DNA from 3 places in the Tenacibaculum sp. 1B UA genome. Region 3 is predicted to be linked to each of the others. Evidence: riboswitches for the same ligand, from Rfam matches in the RefSeq annotation. Region 3 holds a riboswitch; each other region holds the start of a gene.
What was found. Region 3 has a riboswitch for cobalamin ahead of MK851_RS14865 (TonB-dependent receptor plug domain-containing protein). Riboswitches for the same ligand answer to the same signal wherever they lie in the genome.

Region 1: linked by a shared signal. The riboswitch ahead of MK851_RS04385 (hypothetical protein) and the one ahead of MK851_RS14865 (TonB-dependent receptor plug domain-containing protein) in region 3 are both predicted to bind cobalamin.
Region 2: linked by a shared signal. The riboswitch ahead of metE (5-methyltetrahydropteroyltriglutamate--homocysteine S-methyltransferase) and the one ahead of MK851_RS14865 (TonB-dependent receptor plug domain-containing protein) in region 3 are both predicted to bind cobalamin.

The regions. Positions count from the first base shown of each region.
Region 1 covers NZ_JAKVUA010000003.1:62,466-68,141, reverse strand. Annotated here, with positions in the region: gene MK851_RS04395 (DUF3103 family protein) at 1-621, shown strand, start outside; gene asnB (asparagine synthase B) at 708-2,369, opposite strand; cobalamin riboswitch at 2,621-2,819, shown strand; gene MK851_RS04385 (hypothetical protein) at 2,914-3,978, shown strand; gene MK851_RS04380 (anthranilate synthase component I family protein) at 4,185-5,576, shown strand; gene MK851_RS04375 (aminodeoxychorismate/anthranilate synthase component II) at 5,660-5,676, shown strand, end outside.
Region 2 covers NZ_JAKVUA010000003.1:190,102-195,777, reverse strand. Annotated here, with positions in the region: gene mnmD (tRNA (5-methylaminomethyl-2-thiouridine)(34)-methyltransferase MnmD) at 1-139, shown strand, start outside; gene MK851_RS05020 (tRNA1(Val) (adenine(37)-N6)-methyltransferase) at 327-1,046, shown strand; gene MK851_RS05015 (acyl-CoA thioesterase) at 1,087-1,515, opposite strand; gene metE (5-methyltetrahydropteroyltriglutamate--homocysteine S-methyltransferase) at 1,591-3,915, opposite strand; cobalamin riboswitch at 4,103-4,289, opposite strand; gene MK851_RS05005 (DJ-1/PfpI family protein) at 4,399-5,145, opposite strand; gene MK851_RS05000 (NAD(P)/FAD-dependent oxidoreductase) at 5,154-5,676, opposite strand, start outside.
Region 3 covers NZ_JAKVUA010000027.1:22,691-28,366, forward strand. Annotated here, with positions in the region: gene cobT (nicotinate-nucleotide--dimethylbenzimidazole phosphoribosyltransferase) at 1-848, opposite strand, end outside; gene MK851_RS14855 (bifunctional adenosylcobinamide kinase/adenosylcobinamide-phosphate guanylyltransferase) at 852-1,355, opposite strand; gene MK851_RS14860 (ABC transporter substrate-binding protein) at 1,457-2,395, shown strand; cobalamin riboswitch at 2,405-2,599, shown strand; gene MK851_RS14865 (TonB-dependent receptor plug domain-containing protein) at 2,629-4,509, shown strand; gene MK851_RS14870 (DUF5074 domain-containing protein) at 4,514-5,611, shown strand.

The sequences.
Region 1 (5,676 bases), on a different contig from region 3:
AAAGAAGTTGCTTATATGAATAAGTATCTTCAAGAAGGAGGAGTTCAAAATGAGAGGTTTTTAAATTCTTCATTTGATTTTAATGCTAAATCTGCTAGAAATACAGGTTTAGAAACTACGAAATTAGATAAGATTAGATTAAATGATGATGAAGAGCCTTGGGTAAGTGGAGCTGCTGAGGTGTACGCTATAACATCAGGGATTAAGGATAGTAAAAATAATCCTGAAATTAAGATAATACCTATGTATTATTTAGATCATGATGATACTGATTATTACCCGAATCAAATATTATTGTTTTGGGATGATTATCAATATCAAGCAGCAAATATTCAGTTATTTGAAAAAGATGACAATACAAATTATAAAGACTTAGTTTCTGCTATTGTAAATGGAGTTTTTCAAATTATAGGAACAGTTTCTACGCAACCTTGGGTTAATGTTTTGGGACAGGTTGCTGGAGCAATAATTCAAGCGATGCCTGATAGCTGGTATGCTAATAATGATGATTATGTAGATTCTTTTTATACAATTGAAAAAAATAAGAGTTACAATAATTATTATGGTGCTAGAAGAAATGCTAAGATAAATTTATCTCCTTTTTATGTAGCTCCAAATTAAAAAATAAATTTAAAAGAATAACAAAAACCTCGCTTATTGGCGAGGTTTTTTACAACTAAAATTTGAAAATAAACTAAGAATTACTCTTAGTAAGCGTCTTCATGTACAGTCTTAATAGCTCTACCTGAAGGTTCGTTTTGGTTTTGAAAACTTTTATCCCATGCTAGTGCTGTAGGACTACTACAGGCAATTGAAGGAACAGAAGGAACTGTTAAAGCAGCAGTTTCACTTGGGAAGTGTTCTTCAAATATTGAACGATAATAATATTCTTCTTTGGTTCTTGGTGTTTGCGTAGGAAAACGATGTGGAGCATTTGCCATCATTTCCTTAGTAATAGCAGCTTCTACAACTTCTTTTAAGGTATCAATCCAGTTGTAGCCAACTCCATCAGAAAATTGTTCTTTTTGTCTCCAAGCTACTTCTTTTGGTAAATAGCTCTCAAAAGCTTTACGTAATACCCATTTCTCCATACGTTCACCATTAATCATTTTGTCTTCTGGGTTAATACGCATTGCTACATCCATAAACTCTTTGTCTAAAAACGGAACACGTCCCTCAATTCCCCAGGCCATTAAGCTTTTGTTAGCACGTAAACAGTCGTATTGGTATAATTTATCTAATTTTCGTACAGTTTCTTTGTGAAATTCTTCTGCGTTAGGGGCTTTATGGAAGTATAAATATCCTCCAAAAAGTTCATCAGCACCTTCGCCAGATAAGACCATTTTTATTCCCATAGATTTAATAACACGTGCCATTAAATACATTGGAGTAGAGGCACGAACTGTTGTAATATCGTAAGTTTCCAAGTTGTAAATAACATCTTTTATTGCGTCTAAGCCTTCTTGAATAGTAAAGGTTATTTCATGATGAATAGTATCAATATACTCCGATACTTTTTTAGCTGCAGCTAAATCAGGTGAGCCTTCTAAACCAATAGAAAATGAATGTAATTGTGGATACCAAGCAGCATCTTTATCACCAGATTCTACACGTTTAGCAGCATATTTTTTTGCAATAGCAGAGGTAATGGAAGAATCCAATCCACCAGAAAGTAATACTCCATAAGGTACATCACTCATTAGTTGCCTATGAACAGCGGCTTCTAAAGCATCACGAACTTCATCTATGGAGGTCTTATTGTCTTTCACAGCTTCGTATTCCATCCAATCACGAGAATACCATTTTTGCAAACCATCTTCACGCGTATAATAGTGTCCTGGAGGAAAAATTTCGATTTTGTTACAAACTCCTTCTAGCGCTTTTAACTCAGAAGCCACATAAAAAGTTCCGTGTTTATCCCACCCCATGTATAAAGGAATAATTCCCATATGGTCACGGGCAACTAAATATTCATCCGTAATTGAATCGTATACAGCAAAACCAAAAATCCCGTTTAAATCATCTAAAAACTCAACTCCCTTTTCTTTGTATAAAGCTAAGATAACCTCACAATCAGATTTAGTTAAAAACTCATGTTGTTCCTTAAGTTGCTTTCTTATTTCCTTATGATTATATATTTCTCCATTAGCAGCTAAGACAAATCTACGGTCATGGCTAAATAGAGGTTGTTGTCCAGAGGCAGGATCAACAATTGCTAGTCGCTCATGTGCCATAATTGTTTTTTCATCACTATAAATTCCACTCCAGTCTGGACCTCTATGGCGAACTTTCTTAGCCATTTCTAATAATTGAGGTCTTAATTTATCTGAAGATTGTTTTAAATCAAACGCACATACAATTCCACACATAATTTTAATTTTATTGTTTATTATAATGCAAATAACTGAATGATGTTTTTATTTTTAAACAATTATGCTTTTTTTGATTATATATTATAACTTTAAAAATTGAAAAACAGATTTTAATTAACTTTAATTTGCGTTTTAAGCTATTATTATTCTACTTTTTAATTATTCTTATAACAATTATGAGAGTTTACTTTTATCGAAAAAGAAGGAAGTGTAATTTTAACAGTAAAATTAGTGTTTCTTTCCTACGACTAAAATATATTTGCCGCGGTTTTTCTTTATTGTAAAGAAAATTAAAAGGGAATTAGGTGAGAATCCTAAACTGTACCCGCAACTGTAAACTTAGTCTATTAAAATTATAGATACTTGTTATTTCTTACGCCACTGTTTTTACGGGAAGGTAGTAGCAAGATGTTAGTCAGGAGACCTGCCAAAATTTAATTCATTGCTTTTCTTTCGGGTTAAAAGAAGAAGCAGTAAAGAACATTTGAAATATAATGTTTGTATTTTTTTGTTTTCAGAAACTTTAAATTTAATTATAATAATGATACGTAATTATAGTATTGTATTGGTATGTTTAATATCAGTTTTTTTTTCATGTTCAAGTGATTCAACGAAACATGAACCAACTCCAATTTATGATAATTCTTTTATACTAAGTTATGAGGGGGACAAAACAGTGGTAGGGCACTTAGATGAAGGTCAAGTTTTTACCCCAAATGTATATGAGTCTCTAAATAAAAATTCAATATCTTTTACAAATTTTGAAAATAGTTTATTCATAGTGTCTCAAGACGGACCTAATTTTGTTACAAAATTAAACTTAAAAGATCTTGCAGAAGAAGTAGCAGTGACTACATCTAAGGTAAGTAGCCCTTCGTACTTGGCTATGTACTCAGAAACTGATGGAGTAATCATTTCTACTGGTGGAAGAGGAAGACGAAGAACATATGATTTATCGTTTTTTAATGTAAGTGAAGGAGTGAAAGATAAGATTGATGGAGTTTCTTCAAAAGTATTGTTTTCAAAATCAGGAGTATTGGTAGATGGAGAAAACGTATTGATTGCTGACGATAAAGAGTTGAAGGTATTAAATATCAAAGATAAGTCAATAAAAACTACAGTAATATTTGATGATGTAATTTCAGGAATCTTAAAAGATAAAAACAATAAAATTTGGATAGGAACTGAGAAAAGAGTTGAAGATGCTAAGTTTGTAAGTTTGACAACTGATTATGGTATTGATGAAACGGTTACATTAACAGAAGTGAATTTGTATAAGAATAGTATGCTTTCTATAAGTGAATCAAGTAGTTATGTTTATTGGTCAGAAGTGTCAACAGGAGTAATTCACCGTTTTAACACAGAAACAAAAAAAGCAGAAGAGTTTATTAATCCAACTACAGAAGGAATAATGCTTACAACTGTTATAAGAGAGCATCCTACAACAGGTAAAGTTTATGTTATAGGGTCAGAAGATTTTTTTGATACAGATAAAAGTATACTCACTATATATAATGAAGATAAATCTGTTTTTAAAACTGTAAAAGGAATAGGTAACTCGCCAATAGATATTTTCTTCTCTAAAGAAGATTTTTCTGTAAATTAAATATTGTTTATTTATTTTTTAATGCGAAAAAGTTTGTAAAATCAAAATCACTTTATACATTTGTAGCATAATGATAAAACAACAATTAAATAACTGGTGGTGGAAAACTCGTAACTTACGTTAGTGAGACCATCTTGTTATATCTATAATACAACGAAAAGGCTTATCTCATGATAAGCCTTTTTTGTTTTTACATATTAAATGAAATGAAAAAAATTACCTTTAAAACAATAGCAAAAAAACAATTGGCAGATATGATAACGCCAGTTAGCTTGTATTTAAGAACAAGAGACAAGTATGCGAATAGTTTGCTGTTAGAAAGTTCAGATTATCATAGTAAAGAAAATAGTTATTCGTTTTTGTGTATAGAACCTTTGATAACCATCAAAGCAGAAAATGATGAGTTGTTATTGTCGTATCGAAAAGAAGAACTAGAAAGAGAGCCTATTCAAAGAAATTTTTATGAAAAGTTTGATGCGTATAGCAATGTTATTTCGATAAATTGTTCAGAGGAAATAAAATCATTTAATGGATTGTACGGTTATACAACTTTTGATGCGGTTCAGTATTTTGAAACAATTCAGTTAAAATCAAATAAAGCACCTTCCGAAATTCCAGTATTACAATATAGTTTTTTCCGATTTATCGTAGCAATTAATCATTTTAAAAATGAAATGATTTTGATAGAAAATATACCAGAAGGAGAAGAGTCTCGATTATCAGAAATAGAAAACTTAGTAAACTCTCAATCTTTTGCTAAATATGACTTCGCTTTTGAAGGAGAAGAAACATCTAATATTACAGATGAAGAGTTTAAAGAAAATGTTACCAAAGCAAAAGAACATTGTAAGAGAGGAGATGTTTTTCAGTTGGTCTTATCACGCCAATTTCAACAACAATTTAAAGGGGACGAATTTAATGTGTACAGAGCATTACGCTCTATAAATCCTTCTCCTTATTTATTTTATTTTGATTATGGAAGTTTTAAGTTAATGGGATCTTCGCCAGAAGCACAAATTAAGATAAATGAAAGTCAGGCTATTATTAATCCAATTGCAGGAACCTTTAGAAGAACAGGTGATGATGAAAAAGATAGAGAGTTGGCGAAAGAGTTAGCAAATGACCCGAAAGAAAATGCAGAACATGTAATGTTGGTTGATTTAGCAAGAAATGATTTAAGTAAGCACGCAACCAATGTAACGGTAGAAACCTACAAAGAAGTGCAATATTTTAGTCATGTAATTCACTTGGTATCTACAGTAACAGGAAAGATTACAGGAAATCCGATAGAAATTGTGGGAGATACGTTTCCAGCAGGAACTTTAAGTGGAGCACCAAAATACAAAGCCATGGAATTGATAGATACATACGAAAATCAAACCCGTGGATTTTATGGAGGATGTGTTGGTTTTATAGGTTTAAATGGAAATGTAAACCAAGCCATAGCAATTCGTTCTTTTGTAAGTAAAAATAATACCTTGTTTTATCAAGCAGGAGCGGGAATCGTTATCAACTCAAAAGAAGAAAACGAATTACAAGAAGTAAATAACAAATTGGCAGCATTAAAAAAAGCATTAGTGTTAGCAGAAGAAATATAAAATTAGAATTGAGATGTTAGTATTTAGGTGTAGGATATACATGCTTTATCAATACTTAAATCTCAATACTCAATACTATAAATATGAAGATACTAATATT
Region 2 (5,676 bases), on a different contig from region 3:
AGAAGGTGTCTTAGTAACTTACTCAGCAAAAGGAAGTGTACGACGAGCAATGCAGGCGGTAGGTTTTGATGTAGAACGCTTACCTGGACCTCCAGGGAAAAGAGAGATGTTGCGAGCAACAAAAGTAAGTGGTGAGTAACATTTAACATAATTAAAAGCCTAATGCAATTAGTTTAGTAAATAGAAACAAATAAATGGAGTTTAAAAGACGTTTTGGTAATCGAAAAAAAGGAAATCCTAAAAAAGGGTTATTTCTAGTAATCTTATTAATCATTGTATTGTATTTGTTTTTCAATGCAGAAAAAATTATTGGAAGATTTTTATAAATGAAGCCATTTCAATTCAAAGAGTTTACAGTACACCAAGATAAAACTGCAATGAAAATAGGTACCGATGCGGTATTGCTAGGTGCGTGGTGTGATTTAGGAGGATACCCTGATACAATGTTAGATGTTGGTTCAGGCACAGGGGTTATTTCATTGATGTTAGCACAACGAAGTGATGCGATGACTATTGATGCAGTAGAAGTTGATGAAGGTGCTTATGAACAAACGGTTGAAAATTTTGAGCAATCAGCTTGGGGAGATAGACTTTTTTGTTACAATGCTTCTTTTGTAGAGTTTGTAGAAGAAATGGCAGAGGAAGAAGAAGAATACGATATAATTGTTTCAAACCCGCCATTTTATACTGATGACTATGAAACGGAAGATATAGCAAGAAATAAAGCACGATTTACAAGCTCATTGTCTTTTGAAGAGTTAATACAGGGAGTAAGTGAAATATTGTCCGAAAACGGAAGGTTCTCAACCATTATACCGTTTAAAGAAGAAGCGGATTTTATCAAGCTAGCTAAAAAACATAACTTATACCTAAACAAGGTTTGTAGAGTAAGAGGAAATCCAACATCAGAAATAAAACGTAGTTTGTTAGAGTTTTCGTTTACTAAAGCTACAGTTCAAGAAGAAGAATTAATTATAGAAACAAGAAGGCACCAGTATACTGATGCCTATAAAAATCTTACAAAAGATTTTTATTTGAAGATGTAATTTTTTATGTGGATACCTTTTTCAAAAACGTCATTTAATGTCAACTCAGTTCTTGTTGTGAAGAATGGAGTTTTTGAATGTCAGTTTTTATAACTTCTATTGGGTTTTTATTCTCATCAATGGCAACAAAGGTAAATTCACCTTCAATTGCTTTTTCTCTATGATGTGAGTACATCTGTTCAGTGAAAATTTTAACGGTAACTTTCAAACTTTTGTTACCTATATAGCTAACTTTTCCTGCTAATTCAATAATAGTTCCAGCAGGAATTGGTTTTTTAAAATCAATTTTATCACTACTTACAGTTACAACTTTTTGTCTACAAAACCGTGTCGCAGTAATAAAAGCAACTTCATCCATTAATTGCATGGCAGTTCCTCCGAACAGTGTATCATAATGATTTGTTGTGTTTGGAAATACGGCTTTAAAAATACGTGTTTCCGATTGTATTATTTTTTCTTCTGTGGTCATTTTTAGTGGGAGTTTATATGATAATTAGTGCCCAAAAAGTTTTGTGTTTTTGGGCACTTTATAATTAGTCAGCTGTTAGGTAATAGTTTCCAGTGTATTAGTATTGTACCTTAATGAAGCTTCTTTTGCAGCCGAAACCATAGCAAGTAAAGCTTTTTCTGTTTCATCCCAATGTCTGGTTTTAAGACCACAATCAGGATTTACCCAAAGCTGGGCGGCTGGAATAACTTTTTGAGCTTTGTGTAAGAGTTCAAGCATTTCTTGAATAGAAGGAACTCTAGGTGAATGAATGTCATATACTCCAGGGCCAATTTCATTTGGATATTTAAAATCAGCAAAAGCATTTAATAGTTCCATTTGAGAACGAGAGCATTCAATCGTAATAACATCAGCATCCATATCAGCAATGTTTTGAATAATGTCATTAAACTCTGAATAGCACATGTGTGTATGTATTTGTGTAGCATCATCTACACCGCATGATGAAATTTTAAAAGCTTCAACAGCCCATTTTAGATAATCATTCCAACCTGATTTTCGTAGAGGAAGTCCTTCTCTTATAGCTGGTTCATCAATTTGAATAATTCGGATGCCTGCTTTTTCAAGATCAGCAACTTCATCTCGAATAGCTAATGCAATTTGTTTACAGGTAGTTGAACGAGGCTGGTCATCGCGTACAAAAGACCATTGTAAAATGGTAACAGGTCCTGTTAACATTCCTTTAACCCAATTATTAGTTAAAGATTGTGCGTACTGTGACCAATAAACAGTCATTGGATGGGGGCGGTAAACATCACCGTAAATAATAGGAGGCTTCACACAGCGGCTACCATAACTTTGAACCCAGCCTTTTTTAGTAAATGTAACTCCTGCAAGTTGTTCACCAAAATACTCTACCATGTCGTTTCGCTCATACTCACCATGAACCAAAACATCAAGACCTATTTTTTCTTGCCATTGAATGGTTTTTTGAGTTTCTTTCTTTAGTAAATATTTATATTCCTCACTATTTAAAGTACCTTTTTTAAATTGTGCTCTCCAGCTTCTTACTTCTTTAGTTTGGGGAAATGAACCAATGGTTGTAGTAGGGAATAATGGTAAATTCAATACTTTTTCTTGCGCTTCTTTACGAACAGAAAAGCTATTTTTTCTTCGAGAATCAGTTTCAGTAATAGCATCAATACGTTGTTTTACGTCGTTATGATGAATCAAAGCTGAAGATTTTCTACTTGCGATAGCTTTTTTGTTTTCTTCAAAAGCATTCAAAATAGCTTTATCAGTAGTATCTTCAGATAACTGTTTTAACAAATTTACTTCTGTAAGTTTTTGCTTAGCGAAAGCAAGCCATTGTTTAATATCATTATCTAAAGATGTTTCTAGTTCTAAATCGCAAGGAGAATGTAATAAAGAACATGAGGAAGCAATAAAGATTCTGTCAGAGCCTAATCTATCGGTTGCTTTTTGAATAAGTTGTAACGATTTTTCAAAGTCGTTTTTCCAAATGTTTCTTCCATCTACAATACCTAACGATAGAGACTTGTCTTCAGAAAGAGTGCTTAATACATCGTCTAATTGGTATTCACAACGAACTAAGTCGATATGTAATGTATCGATAGGAAGTGTGTTAGCTAATGAAAGATTGTCTTTTAAACCTTCAAAGTAAGTGGTAACTATAAATTTTAAAATAGGAAACTTCCTTCTAATTTCATTATAGATAAATTGATAGGTTTCTTTAGCTTTTTCGTTTAGGTCTAACGCTAAAAAAGGCTCATCAAATTGAATATATTTTGCACCTTGTGCTTGAAGCTCTTGAAGAATTTCCATATACACAGGAAGTAGTTTTGAGGCTAAATCTAACTTATTAAACCCCTCTTCTTTTTCTTTACCTAAAAGAAGGTAGCTAACTAAACCAATAATTACAGGTTTAGCATTAATCCTTAATTGTTTAGCACCAACAAATTCATTAATAATTTTGTTAGAAAATAGTTTAAACTCTTGGTCTTTATAAAACTCTGGAACGATATAATGGTAGTTAGTGTCAAACCACTTAGTCATTTCCATAGCAGTAATATCAAGTTCATCTTTTTGATACCCTCTTGCCATGGCGAAATAGAGATCTAGTTCAGAGTTTGAAGCTTTTAAAGCTACTTCGTTGTAACGTTTAGGGATAGCACCAACGCTGAGTGTCATATCTAACACTTGATCGTAATAAGAAAAATCATTACAAGGAATAAGGTCTATACCTGCTTCTTGTTGTGTTTTCCAGTTTTGTTGACAGATGTTTCTTCCTGTTTCAAGAAGTTCCTGTGAACTTGTTTTGCCCGACCAATATTGCTCGCAGGCTTTTTTGAGTTCTCTGTTGCTACCAATACGCGGATAGCCAAGAATGTGCGTTTGCATTTCTTTTTAACTTTTATAATTAAACATTAATTTTAAAAGTTCTTTTAGATGCTTCGCAATGCTAAAAAACGATGTGATGTTTGAGGAAAAAATAATGACATACCAAAAAAGCACAGCATTTCATAAGCGAAAGTGTGCGTTAAAAATATATCATCGGTATGACCCAAAGGCTTCAAATCGCGAAAGCATTGTCAATATCCGAATAGGCAGGTCTCCTGACTTATAACAGTTTTTATCATCCTTCCCGCTTTTGCAGTGGATATACTAGGATAAAAACTTTTGGTGTGTTACTTACAGTTGCGCGACAGTTCGTGATTTGCACACGATTCCCTATTAATCTACAGCTAAGTAAAACCTTTTCGGTTGATGAAGTATGTAAAGAACTTATCGGGGTAAATGTATGTATTATTTTTTTAGAACTGGTAATAAAAAAAGCATCAGTATACTGATGCTTCTTGAGCTTTAACAAGATTTTAAATTTTGTTATTTTTCCCAGTTTTTAAGTTGATCTAAGTATAGATAGCTTTCAACAAATTTTCTATGTTCGGTACTTGTCATAATTTCGAGAAGTTCTAACGCTGAGATATAACTAGCTAAATTTCCGTTTGAAGATAAAAACTTACCATCTTTAACAAAAGTTACCAAGCTGTCGTTTTGAACTTTTAAATTAGGGTAATCTTTTTGTAGTTGTTTACCACCACCAATCCATGTTACAATTTTATGGCCATCAGCTATACCAGATTTACCAATTAAGTTAGCACCAGCACAATTACTAACAGTGTATTGGGTCTCTTGATTTTTTGTTTTTATAAAATCTACAATTTTATCATTATGCACCTGCGTATACATATCGTAAGCACTTGGAACAAATAAAGCTGTTAGTTTGGGGCAATTATCAAAAGTGTAGTCTGGAACAAAATGCATTCCTTCTTCGGTAGTAATAGGTTTAGCTATTTCAGCTATCGCTACTACATTAAAAAGTTGTTTGCCCTCTTTGTCTACTTTTCCAAATACATCTGATGTTGCTATAACTTCTCCTTGTAAAACTCCGTTAAACATTAAAAGCCCAATAGTTGGTAAATCAGGATTAAATGGTTTTAAATGTTTAGTTAGAGTATCAGATGGAGATACAACTTGATCAGTTTTTTTGTTGGTTTTTGATTTTTCTGAATTACAACTAACAGTAATAATTGCAAAAATTAAAATTACTACAATACTTAGGTTTTTCATGTGTGTTTTTATTTAGTATCTCTTTGAGTAGGTTTAATAATCATTCTAAAGTATTGGTCTTTATATATGTAATAGCCTAACCAGTTATAGAGTGTTCTTACTTTGTTTTTGAAGTTTACAAGTCCCATAATGTGTACAAAAATCCAAATTAACCAAGCAACAAAACCTTTTAAAGATTGTTTTTGCCCAGGGAAATCAAGTACAGCCTTATTTCGTCCAATAATAGCTAATGAACCTTTATCATTGTATTGAAAAGTCTTCCAGTTACTATTTTTTCTAGAAAGATTTTTAGCTAAGTTTCTAGCTTGTTGTAATGCAGGTTGTGCTAATTGAGGATGTCCTTTAGGATAGTTTTTGTCTCCTAAAATCAAAGCACAGTCCCCTAAAGCATAAATGTTATCATATGAATGTACTAGGTTGAACTGATTTGTTTTTAACCTTCTACCAGCACCAAAACTCTCCTTTGAAAAACCATCAAATGTTTTAGCAGACACACCAGCTGCCCATATAAGGTTTTTAGTATGTATTTTT
Region 3 (5,676 bases):
AATATACAGTAATCTAAAATATCAGATTCCATTGCATGCCCTGCTAATAGGGCAGCAGTAACAATAAAACCATCAATAAGTAAAGTCATTTTTAAAGAAGCAGCTTCTAACATAGCACCACACATCATTACAATTTCAAATCCACCAAAAGTAGTTAAGGCTTCCATAGGTGTTGAAATAGAATCGGCGTGTAACTTATAGACTTCACATAATGTGTCGATTTTTGTTTGTAGTCCTTTGTCATCCACTCCAGTACCTCTACCTACACAGTTTTCAATAGGTGTATTGGTAAAATAACTCATTAACAAAGCCGCAGATGACGTATTGCTAATCCCCATTTCACCAAAACCAATAACATTGCAACCTTCACTATACACCTTTCTTACCAACTGTCTTCCTTTTTCCAAGGCTTCTTGGCATTGTTCTGAGGTCATAGCTTTGGTAGTACTATAATCTTGTGTTCCCTTTGCTATTTTGGCATTGGTAAGCTGTGGATGTGTTTTAAAATCAGCATTTACACCAGCATCTACAATGTTTAAATGAATGTTGTTTTGTTTACAAAACACATTAATGGCAGCACCTCCTTGCAAAAAGTTGAATACCATTTGCTGTGTAACTTCTTGAGGGTATGGACTCACCTTTCCCGTAGTAGCAATTCCATGATCCCCTGCAAAAATCACAATTGTAGGCTTTGATAACACAGGGCTCATGGTATTTTGAATTAATCCCACTTGCATGGCAATTTTTTCTAAATTGCCTAAAGCACCAATAGGCTTGGTTTTGAAGTTGATTTCTTCTTGAAGCTCGTTTTGTAGTTCTTTTGAAAGGGGAGTTATCGTTGTTGTCATGTGTTATTTTAAAGTTAAAGGAAGTCCAGATACCATAAAAGTAGCTTTATCGGCTAGTTTTGCTATGTGTTGGTTCGTCCAGCCTTGTAATTGTGTAAATTTCCTTCCAGATTCAGAATTAGCGTGTAATCCCATACCAATTTCATTAGAAATGATGATAATATTAGCGTCAATTTCAACCAATTTGTTGATTTCTTCTTTAGCAATTTTTAGCGCTTTTTCAATATCGTATTTTGTATCCACAAAGAAGTTTGTTAGCCATAATGTAACACAATCTATAACCACCGTTTGTTTTTCAGAAATTACCTTACTTAACCATTTTTCTTCCTCAACAGTGGTCCAGCGTTCATCTCTATCAGAAACATGTCTGTCAACTCGCTGCTGAAAATCTTCATCCCAAATACGAGAAGTAGCTAAGTAAATAGGAGTGTCAGATAAAGATTCGGCTAGCTTTTGAGCATAGCTACTTTTACCCGAACGTTCACCTCCTGAGATATAATATATCATGAAATCGCATTTTATGTTGACACAAAGATTGGAAAGATTTTTAATAAAAAGCAAATTAAAATAGATAACTGTTTATTTTTGCTGAACTAAAACAATGAATTATGACAGTATCTTCTTTTATGCCAGCAGTAACTCAAATGATTTATGATATGGGGTTACAAGATTATTTAAACGGAATTACTTTTGAGTGTCCAGAAGTAGCTTTAAAAGAAAAAGAAGTAGCTGTTCGATATAAGTTGGAAGGAAAAGTGTTAACGAGTAAAGAGATTACGGCTATTTTTTCTAAAACCAAGGCAGAAGGAAAGACATTGTATTATGTAGATGAACCTGTTTTAGAACGTTTAGCACCCGATATTGTTTTTACACAAGATGTTTGTGATGTTTGCCAGATAGACACAGAATCTGTGGCAAAATCAGCTTATAAATTGCCAAAGGTTCCAGAATTAATATCTATTACTCCAAACTCTTTAGAAGATGTTTTTGAGAATGCATTAACTATTGCAAAAGCAATGAAGCAGGAAGCAGTAGGAGAGGCGTATGTAAGTGGATTAAAAAAGCGTGTTTATGATATTGTTGATGTGCAACGTGAGCATAGAATCCAGTCGAAAAGTGTGATGTTATTAGAGTGGATTGATCCGTTGTTTAACTGCGGGCACTGGATTCCTCATCAAATAGGTTATGCAGGTGGAATTGATTTGTTATCGCATCCATCAGGAGATAGTATTGTAATTTCTTGGGATAAAATTGTAAAATACGATCCAGAGGTATTAATTATTGCTCCTTGCGGATATGGAATTGAGAGAACACTTGAAGATATGAAGTTTTTAGAAGAGAGAGAAGAGTGGACGTCTTTAAGAGCAGTAAAAAATAAACAAGTGTACATTGCCGATTTTGCCATGTTTACACAATCTTCAGCGGGTACTTTAGTAGAAGGAATTGAATGTTTGGCAAAAATGATTCATCCAGAGTATTATACGCTTCCAGAAAACTTACAAACAAAATTCGCAAATTATCATGATTTGATGGTTGCTAATTTATAAGAATACGATACATTTGCCGTGATTTTTGGTTTTTCTTTAATCACCTATTAAAGAAAATTAAAAGGGAATTCGGTGTAAAACCGAAGCTGTTCCCGCAACTGTAAGCTATTAAGCTTGTAACGATTACTCAAACCACTGTTTTTTAATGGGAAGGTATGTTACAAGACGCAAGCCAGGAGACCTGCCAATTATTATAATTAATTAAAACTTTCGGGATAAAAGTTTAATGTATAATGAAGGAAATAACAACAATATTCATACTGTTTTTTACGATTAATCTTTTTTCTCAAAAAGATACAATAGCTATTAACAAATTAAAAGAGGTAATAGTTAATGGGAAGAGAAATGTAGAAAAAAAACGCATTGCTACAAAAGAATTAAAGATTGGGGTGAAAGAACAGACAAAAAACCCTATTAACTTAACGAACCTTTTACGTTATAACAGTCCAATAGCTTTTAGAGATTATGGTAATGGAGGCGTAAGTACTGCACGTTTTAGAGGGACATCGGCTTCAAATACGTTGGTACTATGGAATGGAATTCCTATAAATGCTGTAGGAAGTGGACAAACAGACTTTAATGCACTTTCTGCGAGTATAAGTGATAATATTCTTGTGCAAAGTGGTGGGAATAGTACTGAATATGGTTCTGGTGCCATAGGAGGAACGGTACACTTAAAAGATGAAGTACTGTTTAAAGAACATCAAAAATTTCAATTGTTTACTTCTTATGGAAGTTACAATACATCGTCTAATTTTTTTAAAAGCTCAGTAGGAACAGATAAGTGGAGTGTAAAATTAGCTTCTACGTTTAATTATTCCGACAATGATTACACATATATCGATGAACGTTATAAAGATAGCGAAGGTAATTTACTAGCTAATGAAAATGGAAAGTACAAAAACTACGGAGTTAATTTTGTCATAGGTTATAAGTTTAGTCCTACAAACTCTTTATCGTTTTATTCGACTGCTTACTACGGAAATCGTTTGTTTTCTGATGGATTACCGAACCCGTCTGCTGGAAGTGAACGAAATGAAGATTTTAATCAAAGAAACTTACTACAGTGGAAGTATTCATTTTCTTCTCAGTTTAAACAAGAACTAAACTTAGCTTACCTAACGCAGGAATATAGGTATTACGGAAATAAAGATGCTGAAAATTACAGTTTTGGTAAGTCTAAGACTGCTTTATTAAATCACTCTTTAACTTATAAACCATCTAATGTTTTATCGTTTAATTATAAAACGATGTACGAAAACATTAATGGTGAAAATACAGATATTAATACCAAAACAAGAAATTCTGTAGCGTTTGTAGGAAGTGTTAAATATCAACCTACTGAAAAATTAATAACGAATTTACAAGTTAGAAAAGAAATTAATTCAGATTTTAATGTGCCTCTGTCTTTATTCGTAGGAGGAGAATATAGATTAATTAATCAATTAAACATTCTGGCCAACTTTTCAACAAATTATCGAGTTCCTACTTATAATGAAATGTATTGGCCTGTAGTAGGAAACCTAAACTTAATACCTGAAAGCTCAAAACAAGGAGAATTAGGAGTTTCTTTTAAAAATAAAAGCTTAAACATAACATCTACATTATTTTATATCTATATTAATGATAAAATTCTTTGGTTACCAACAGGGGGTAGTAATTTGTGGAGACCAAGAAACGTAAACGATGTAATAAATAAAGGTGTAGAAACTTTTGTAAGTTATAAGAAAGAGATAGGGGAGCATATTATTGATTTTTCTTCTAACTATACATTTACTTTGGCAGAAAACACAGAAACAAAAAAAACACTTCCTTATGCACCTGAGCATTTGTTAAATTTTAATATCAATTATAATTATAAAAGGTTTAATTTTTTTATACAAAGCTTACATCAAAGTAAGGTGTATACAAATGAAACAAACTTAGATTTTTACTCATTAGATCCAGTACATGTTCAAAATGCAGGAGTAACCTTTAATTTATCTACAAAACAAACAAAACTTCCAACATTAGGATTTACGCTAAATAATATATTTAATAAGGTGTATTATTTCTCAAACTTACGTCCTATGCCGGGAACAAATTTTAATATCAATTTAAATTATAAATTTTAAACCAATGAAAATAACAAAACTACTTTTACAGCTTTTTTTAGTAAGTATAGTTCTTACTTCTTGTTCTGGTGAAGACAAAATAGTTGAAGTATCAAGAGAAACATATGATAACGGTGTAATTATTAGCTCAGAAGGAAACTTTGGAGCTAAAGATGGTTCAATTTCTTTTTTAGATGATAATCTTAAAGAATTAGAAAACTTTGTTTATGCTGGAGTAAATGGAGCCTTATTAGGAGGATTAATACAGTCTATCGCCTTTACAGAGACAGAGGCTTATATTATTTTAAATGATGTGAACACTATAGTAGTTGTTGATAGAATAAGTTTTAAAAAGAAAGGACAAATTACAACAGGCTTAAACAATCCAAGATTCATGACTATTGTTAATGGAAAAGGATATGTGACCAACTGGGGTGAAACACAAATTGGAAATGATATTGATGATGATTTTATAACTGTTATTAATTTAAGCACATTAGAAGTTGATTCTAAAATAGATGTTGCGATAGGTCCAGAACAAATACTAAATAAAGATAATAAGTTGTATGTTTCACATAAAGGAGCTTATACTGTCAATAATATTATTTCAGTAATAGATTTAAAGGATAATAATAGTATTTCTACAATAACAGTTAAAGATGTTCCAGATGAAATAGCTTTTGATAGTAAAGGAAATTTAATCGTTTTGTCTGAAGGAATTAAGACATACCAGGGAACAGAATCAGTTGGGGCAATTTCAAAAGTGAACTTGGCTGATAAGAGTGTGTTTGAAATAGGTACTTTTCCTCAAGGAGTACATCCTGATTTAATGGCTATAGATGGGGATGTTATTTATTATAGTGTCGGAGCAAAATTGTACAAAGTAGGAGTAAACGATTCTAGTTTACCCGCGTCTGAAATCATAACAGTCGATTTATTTACAGAAGAATCTAAAGGAACTTACATCTTATTTTATGGAATGGGTGTAAAAGAAGGTAAGTTATATGCTTTAAATACTAGTTTTATTAGTACTAGTGAAGTACAGGTTTTTGATTTATCAAATAACGCAAAAATTAAAACTTTCGAAGTTGGTATAGGAGCTTCAAAAATTTATTTTAATTAAGTCGTCCCCCAATAGACAGGGAAAAATGCTATGAATAAGCTCACCAATTTGGTGAGCTTATTTTT